DNA from 2 places in the Staphylococcus gallinarum genome. Region 2 is predicted to be linked to the other one. Evidence: a T-box and tRNA genes for the amino acid it is inferred to sense, from the RefSeq annotation. Region 2 holds a T-box; the other holds one or more tRNA genes.
What was found. A T-box is a leader RNA that pairs with one kind of tRNA and senses whether it is charged. The one in region 2 lies ahead of leuS (leucine--tRNA ligase), so its partner is inferred to be a tRNA-Leu.
Positions count from the first base shown of each region.

Region 1: it encodes a tRNA-Leu, which carries the amino acid that the T-box ahead of leuS (leucine--tRNA ligase) is inferred to sense. The anticodon was not compared.

Region 1 covers NZ_CP069082.1:943,288-947,688, reverse strand. The annotation lists rRNA gene JN168_RS04290 (23S ribosomal RNA) at 1-499, opposite strand, end outside; rRNA gene JN168_RS04285 (16S ribosomal RNA) at 781-2,333, opposite strand; tRNA gene JN168_RS04280 (tRNA-Gly) at 2,473-2,546, opposite strand; tRNA gene JN168_RS04275 (tRNA-Leu) at 2,586-2,668, opposite strand; gene JN168_RS04270 (SprT family protein) at 2,987-3,433, opposite strand; gene JN168_RS04265 (Tex family protein) at 3,426-4,401, opposite strand, start outside.
Region 2 covers NZ_CP069082.1:1,160,200-1,164,600, forward strand. The annotation lists gene JN168_RS05465 (MDR family MFS transporter) at 96-1,271, shown strand; T-box leader at 1,364-1,563, shown strand; gene leuS (leucine--tRNA ligase) at 1,613-4,027, shown strand; gene JN168_RS05475 (rhodanese-like domain-containing protein) at 4,045-4,356, shown strand.

The DNA of each region.
Region 1 (4,401 bases), 220 kb from region 2:
TCACTATCGGTCACTAGAGAGTATTTAGCCTTAGGAGATGGTCCTCCCAGATTCCGACGGAATTTCACGTGCTCCGTCGTACTCAGGATCCACTCAAGAGAGAATAAACTTTCGACTACAGGATTATTACCTTCTATGATTCATCTTTCCAAATGATTCGTCTAATTTATTCCTTTGTAACTCCGTATAGAGTGTCCTACAACCCCAACAAGCAAGCTCGTTGGTTTGGGCTGTTCCCGTTTCGCTCGCCGCTACTCAGGGAATCGATTTTTCTTTCTCTTCCTGCGGGTACTAAGATGTTTCAGTTCTCCGCGTCTGCCTTCAGATATGCTATGTATTCACATATCGATAACACGACATAACTCGTGCTGGGTTTCCCCATTCGGAAATCTCTGGATCAAAGCTTACTTACAGCTCCCCAAAGCATATCGTCGTTAGTAACGTCCTTCATCGGCTTCTAGTGCCAAGGCATCCACCGTGCGCCCTTAATAACTTAATCTTTTTGTTTTCCAATACAACGTCGTTGTTTGAAAACCCAAAATGTTATTAATCTGTGAGTGTTCTTTCGAACACTAGCGATTATTTCTTTTTGAATTCAAGCTTTTTTAAAACTCTAATTCACTCGGTTTTGCTTGGTAAAATCTATATATTTTACTTACTTATCTAGTTTTCAATGTACAATCTTTGAATCCTCTAAATGAGCATTCAAAACTGAATACAATATGTCAATGTTATTCCTCTTATCATCTTCTAAAGAAGATGTTCCGAATATATCCTTAGAAAGGAGGTGATCCAGCCGCACCTTCCGATACGGCTACCTTGTTACGACTTCACCCCAATCATTTGTCCCACCTTCGACGGCTAGCTCCATAAATGGTTACTCCACCGGCTTCGGGTGTTACAAACTCTCGTGGTGTGACGGGCGGTGTGTACAAGACCCGGGAACGTATTCACCGTAGCATGCTGATCTACGATTACTAGCGATTCCAGCTTCATGTAGTCGAGTTGCAGACTACAATCCGAACTGAGAACAACTTTATGGGATTTGCATGACCTCGCGGTTTAGCTGCCCTTTGTATTGTCCATTGTAGCACGTGTGTAGCCCAAATCATAAGGGGCATGATGATTTGACGTCATCCCCACCTTCCTCCGGTTTGTCACCGGCAGTCAACCTAGAGTGCCCAACTTAATGATGGCAACTAAGCTTAAGGGTTGCGCTCGTTGCGGGACTTAACCCAACATCTCACGACACGAGCTGACGACAACCATGCACCACCTGTCACTTTGTCCCCCGAAGGGGAAAGCTCTATCTCTAGAGTGGTCAAAGGATGTCAAGATTTGGTAAGGTTCTTCGCGTTGCTTCGAATTAAACCACATGCTCCACCGCTTGTGCGGGTCCCCGTCAATTCCTTTGAGTTTCAACCTTGCGGTCGTACTCCCCAGGCGGAGTGCTTAATGCGTTAGCTGCAGCACTAAGGGGCGGAAACCCCCTAACACTTAGCACTCATCGTTTACGGCGTGGACTACCAGGGTATCTAATCCTGTTTGATCCCCACGCTTTCGCACATCAGCGTCAGTTACAGACCAGAAAGTCGCCTTCGCCACTGGTGTTCCTCCATATCTCTGCGCATTTCACCGCTACACATGGAATTCCACTTTCCTCTTCTGCACTCAAGTTTCCCAGTTTCCAATGACCCTCCACGGTTGAGCCGTGGGCTTTCACATCAGACTTAAGAAACCGCCTACGCGCGCTTTACGCCCAATAATTCCGGATAACGCTTGCCACCTACGTATTACCGCGGCTGCTGGCACGTAGTTAGCCGTGGCTTTCTGATTAGGTACCGTCAAGATGTGCACAGTTACTTACACATATGTTCTTCCCTAATAACAGAGTTTTACGAGCCGAAACCCTTCATCACTCACGCGGCGTTGCTCCGTCAGGCTTTCGCCCATTGCGGAAGATTCCCTACTGCTGCCTCCCGTAGGAGTCTGGACCGTGTCTCAGTTCCAGTGTGGCCGATCACCCTCTCAGGTCGGCTACGTATCGTCGCCTTGGTAAGCCATTACCTTACCAACTAGCTAATACGGCGCGGGTCCATCTATAAGTGATAGCAAAACCATCTTTCACTATAGAACCATGCGGTTCTATATGTTATCCGGCATTAGCCCCGGTTTCCCGGAGTTATTCCAGTCTTATAGGTAGGTTACCCACGTGTTACTCACCCGTCCGCCGCTAACGTCAAAGGAGCAAGCTCCTTATCTGTTCGCTCGACTTGCATGTATTAGGCACGCCGCCAGCGTTCATCCTGAGCCAGGATCAAACTCTCCATAAAAAATTATGATGTTTGATTAGCTCATAAAATACTAATTTGTGTTATCATTAACACGTTTTTTGAACCAACGATTATCGTTGTGTTCGGAATTAACGTTGACATATTGCAATTCAGTTTTCAATGTTCATTAATGTATATATGGAGCGGGTGATGGGAATCGAACCCACAACATCAGCTTGGAAGGCTGAGGTTTTGCCATTAAACTACACCCGCAAATTTATAGTGTTAATATATTATTAAGAAGTTATTTGATGCGGCCGAGAGGATTTGAACCTCCACGGGATTACTCCCACTAGGCCCTCAACCTAGCGCGTCTGCCATTCCGCCACGACCGCTTGGCAAAACGGTTCTCTTAAAGTTACAAATATTATTGTAATCTATTTGTAATGCTTTGTCAACAACTTTTTAAATTTGCTTTAACAATGTTTAAGATTTATTAATGTTGTTACTTATTATTTTCGCAACGTTTAATATCTTATAACATATACAAACTATCGTCAACATTTCCACCGAAGAAAATATTGAAATTTGACACTAACTCAAAATATTTTCTCTATTTATTACTATTATCTATAATAACTTGCCTAATAATACTAAAAAACACCATTATCGATATTCCGATAATGGTGTTCTTATAATACACTATTTGTTATTTAACATATTTCAATTAATTTTCCACTACAAACGCCACAAACCATCTTTTGAGTATTTACTTTGCGAATCCTTTTAAACTCTGTGCCGCAATGATTACATTGATAAACATGCTTTACACGATCTTCATAATCTGTAATTGCAGAACAATATCTTGGTGCGCCAGTTATCCTACTCAATTCTTTAAAATCTTTATCTCTGTGTTGATAACCTTTACCTTCAAGGTGCAAATGATAATGACATAATTCATGTTTGATAATATCAATCACTGCCTTAGTACCATACGTTTCAAATTGCTTATTATTGACTTCTATATTATGTGACTTAAGTAAATAACGACCGCCCGTTGTTCGCAATCGATTATTTAAATAGGCTTTATGCTTAAATTTTTTATTGAACAAATTCTCAGAAATGCTTTCAGTTAACCTTTGCAATTCTTTATTATTCAACTGGATCAATCATCGTTAATGAAACTTTTCCTTTCTTCTCATCAATATCTAATATCCATACATCTACAATATCACCAACACTCACTATATCCATTGGATTTTTAACAAATTTCTTCGATAGTTTAGATACATGTACTAAGCCATCTTGTTTGACTCCTATATCAACAAACGCCCCAAAGTCCACAACATTTCTCACTGTACCACTTAATTTCATATTTTTGGATAAGTCCTCGATAGAAAGCACATCAGATTTTAGAATTGGTGTTTCATAAGCATCACGTGGATCTCTGTTAGGTGCAATAAGTGATTTAGTTATGTCTTCTAATGTTGGTTCTCCAATGTTTAGCCGAGTAGCAATTTCTGCAATATCAATTTTATTTATTGCTTCTTTCAAATTATCTGTTCCTAAATCATCTGTTGATAAATTTAGTTCATTTAAAAGTTGATAAGTCACTTCATAACTCTCTGGATGTATAGATGTATTATCAAGTGGCTCTTGACCATCGACTATTCTTAAAAAACCAATACTTTGTTCAAATGTTTTAGCACCTAATCTTTTAACTTTAGCTATTTCTTTATTATGTTTGATAGCTCCATTTTCTTCGCGATAGTCTATAATATTTTGTGCGATTGAAGCAGACAATCCAGAAACATATTGTAATAATGATTTTGAAGCTGTATTAACATCAACCCCAACTTGGTTAACTGCTGTTTCTACTACAAATGTTAAAGCACCTTCTAATTGTTTTTGGTTTACATCATGTTGATATTGACCTACACCAATTGACTTTGGATCAATTTTAACTAATTCGCTTAATGGATCTTGCACACGTCTACCGATTGATACAGCACTTCTTTCTTCAACCTGAAAGTCAGGAAACTCAGATCTAGCAATTTCTGATGCTGAATATACTGATGCACCCGCTTCATTAACAATGATAAATTGTACATTTAAGTTGTGTGTTTGA
Region 2 (4,401 bases):
CTTTCTAAATTCATTCTAGTTAAAGATTTTAACATATTTTAATGCTATAGTGTTTAGAGTGAAATGAGAAAATTTGAAAGAAAGGAGCCTTTTAAATGAAAATGCCTAAATCTGTTTGGTGGTTGGTAATTGGTATGGCATTGAATATAACTGGCTCAAGTTTCTTGTGGCCGTTAAATACAATATATATGAATGATGTTTTGCACAAAAGTTTAACAATGGCAGGACTAGTGTTAATGATTAATTCTATAGGTATGGTTGTGGGTAATTTACTAGGTGGTACATTATTTGATAAATTAGGCGGCTACCGCACGATTATATTAGGAACTATCATTTGCTTGATGAGTACGACGCTATTGAATTGTTTCCATGGTTGGCCTTGGTATGCAGTTTGGTTAGTTGCTTTAGGTTTTGGCGGTGGAATGATTGTGCCAGCAATTTATGCTATGGCTGGTGCTGTATGGCCCAATGGTGGTAGACAGACATTTAATGCAATTTATTTAGCTCAAAATTTAGGTGTTGCGATTGGTGCTGCATCAGGTGGATTTGTTGCTGAGTTGAGCTTCAACTATATATTTATTGCGAATTTACTGATGTATGTGTTATTTGCAATTGTAGCAATAACACAATTCAATATTAAAATAGATGTCAAAGTTAAATCACCAGAAGCATTAAAGTTATTTTCTAAGTCTTATAGATTGTACTTTAAAGCGTTGATTGCATTATGTGTCTTATTCGCTATTTGTTGGATTGCTTATATTCAATGGGAGAGTACAATTGCTTCCTTCACACAATCTTTAAATATTACGATGGGTCAATATAGTTTGTTGTGGACAGTAAATGGTATTTTGATATTAGTGGCACAACCTCTGATTTATCCATTTATTCGGCTGATGAAAGGTAATTTAAAGAGACAAATGTTTGTAGGTGTCTGTATTTTTATAGTTTCATTTTTTGTAACAAGCTTTGCAGAACAATTTTCAGTATTTATGATAGGAATGATAATTTTAACATTTGGAGAAATGTTTGTGTGGCCTGCAGTTCCAACGATTGCAAACAAATTGGCTCCAGAGGGTAAACAAGGTTCGTTTCAAGGTTATGTAAATTCAGCATCGACAATAGGAAAAGCGATTGGACCATTGTTAGGTGGCATGATTGTAGATATTTATGATATTCAAAAAATGTTTCTAATTATGATGTGCTTATTATTCATCGCTATAATTTGTATATTTATCTTAAGTCACTATTTGAATAAGATAAATGCTTCATAACTTAAAAGTTTAGTAATTACAATGAACAATGAATCAAGCGAATAAAGCTTTAAATACATTTTACTACTTGAAATAAAGTGTTATTTAAAATATTATTAGTAATGTATAGGAGTAGTAACTTAAATACTTATCATCAGAGAGCTAGGGGATGGTGAAACCTAGTGTTAAGTGTTAAGTGAACTTACCAGAACGTAAAGTGAATTGATAACATCTCAAACTATTAATTGAAACGAGTGCACAAGATTTGTGAAGCAGGGTGGTACCGCGGCTGATTTAATTTGTCGTCCCTTTGAATTAAATAATAGTTAGGGATGTTTTTTTATTGAATAGGAGGAAAAGTAGTGAATTACAATCATAATAAAATCGAAAAAAAATGGCAGGATTTTTGGGAAGAACATAAAACATTTAAAGCAAGTGATAATCTTGGACAAAAGAAATTCTATGCATTAGATATGTTCCCGTATCCATCAGGTGCAGGTTTGCATGTTGGACACCCAGAAGGATATACTGCTACAGATATTGTTTCTCGTTATAAACGAATGCAAGGCTACAATGTTTTACATCCGATGGGGTGGGATGCATTTGGGTTGCCTGCAGAACAATATGCATTGGATACAGGCAATGATCCTAGAGAATTTACTAAGCAAAATATAGCAACTTTCAAGCGTCAAATTAAAGAACTTGGTTTTAGTTATGATTGGGACAGAGAAGTAAACACAACGGATCCTCAATATTATAAATGGACGCAATGGATTTTTATTCAATTATATAATAAAGGGCTAGCATACGTAGATGAAGTAGCGGTTAACTGGTGTCCAGCATTGGGAACTGTATTATCGAATGAAGAGGTAATTGATGGGGTATCTGAACGAGGAGGACACCCAGTTTATAGAAGACCAATGAAACAATGGGTCTTAAAAATAACTGAATATGCTGATCGCCTACTAGAAGATTTAGATGATTTAGATTGGCCAGAATCATTAAAAGATATGCAAAGAAATTGGATTGGAAGATCTGAAGGTGCAAGTATTAACTTTGATGTTGAAAATAGTAATGCCCAAATCGAAGTATTTACCACACGTCCAGATACAACTTATGGTACAACATTCTTAGTGCTTAGTCCTGAACATGAGTTGGTTGACGAAATTACTACCGATGATAAAAAGGAAGCTATTAAGCAATACCAAGAAGAAGCGGCGAAAAAATCTGATTTAGAACGTACTGGTTTATCAAAAGAAAAATCAGGCGTCTTTACAGGGGCATATGCAATTAATCCTTTATCAGGTGAGAAGGCTCAAATTTGGATTGCAGATTATGTACTTTCAACTTATGGGACAGGTGCGGTTATGGCTGTACCAAGTGGTGACCAACGTGACTATGAATTTGCTAAAGCATTTGATTTACCGATTGTTGAAGTCATCGAAGGTGGCGATTTAACTAAAGAAGCTTATACTGGTGATGGACCACATATTAATTCAGGTGAGTTAAATGGTCTTTATAACGAAGCTGCCATTAAAAAAGCGATAGAGTTATTAGAAGAAAAAGGTGTTGGAACTAAAAAAGTCAATTACAAACTAAGAGATTGGTTGTTCAGTAGACAAAGATACTGGGGTGAACCAATTCCAGTTATTCATTGGGAAGATGGTTCAATGACTACTGTTCCTGAAGAAGAATTACCATTATTGTTACCAGAAACAGATGAAATCAAACCATCAGGAACAGGTGAGTCGCCATTAGCGAATATTGATGAGTTTGTAAACGTTGTTGATGAAGAGACAGGAATGAAGGGACGTCGCGAGACAAATACAATGCCACAATGGGCTGGTAGCTGTTGGTATTATTTGAGATATATTGATCCAGATAATGAAAAAATGCTTGCTGATCCTGAAAAGCTTAAGCACTGGCTGCCTGTTGATTTATATATTGGTGGAGTAGAACATGCAGTATTACACTTATTATATGCAAGATTTTGGCATAAAGTATTGTTTGATTTAGGCGTTGTTCCAACAAAAGAGCCATTCCAAAAATTATTCAACCAAGGTATGATCTTAGGTGAAGGTAACGAAAAAATGAGTAAGTCAAAAGGTAATGTAATTAATCCTGATGATATTGTACAATCACATGGTGCAGATACATTACGCCTATATGAAATGTTTATGGGACCACTAGATGCTGCAATTGCTTGGAGTGAAAATGGACTCGACGGTTCACGTAGATTCTTAGATCGTATTTGGAGACTCTTGGTAACAGAAGATGATACGCTAACTGACAAAGTAGTAGCTCAAAATAATAAATCATTAGACAAAACTTATCACCAAACTGTGAAAAAGGTAACCGAAGACTTTGATACATTGAACTTCAATACCGCAATAAGTCAGTTAATGGTATTTATTAATGATTGTTACAAAGCTAATGAAATCTATAAACCTTATATTGAAGGTTTCATAAAAATGTTAGCTCCAATTGCACCACATATTTCTGAAGAGCTTTGGGCGAAACTTGGACATGAGGAAACAATCACTTATCAACCATGGCCATCATTTGATGAAGCGATGTTAGTTGATGATGAAGTAGAGATTGTGATTCAAGTTAATGGTAAGGTGAGAGCTAAGCTTAAAATTGCCAAAGATGCTACAAAAGAAGAAATGGAACAACTTGCGTTAGAGAATGACGTAGTTAAATCAGAAATTGAAGGTAAAGACATCAAGAAAGTGATAGCAGTACCACAAAAGTTAGTGAATATAGTAGCGAAATAATTTTAGGAGGGTTCAACATGGAAACAATTACAGTTGATGAATTAAAGGAAAAGGTACTCAGTTCAGAACCAGTAAAAATAATTGATGTTAGAACTGATGAAGAAACAGCAATGGGTATTATTCCTGGTGCTGAAACAATTCCTATGAATGATATTCCTGACAATGTAAATCATTTTAACAGTGATGAAACATATTATATTATTTGTAAAGTTGGGGGTCGTAGTGCACAAGTTGTACATTATCTTGAACAACAGGGTGTCAATGCCGTTAACGTTGAAGGCGGCATGGATGCTTGGGGAGACGAAGGCCTTGAAATTAATAGTATTTAAATAAATATATTAAAAAAAGCACGTACATGAGTGAGTAATTTTAAT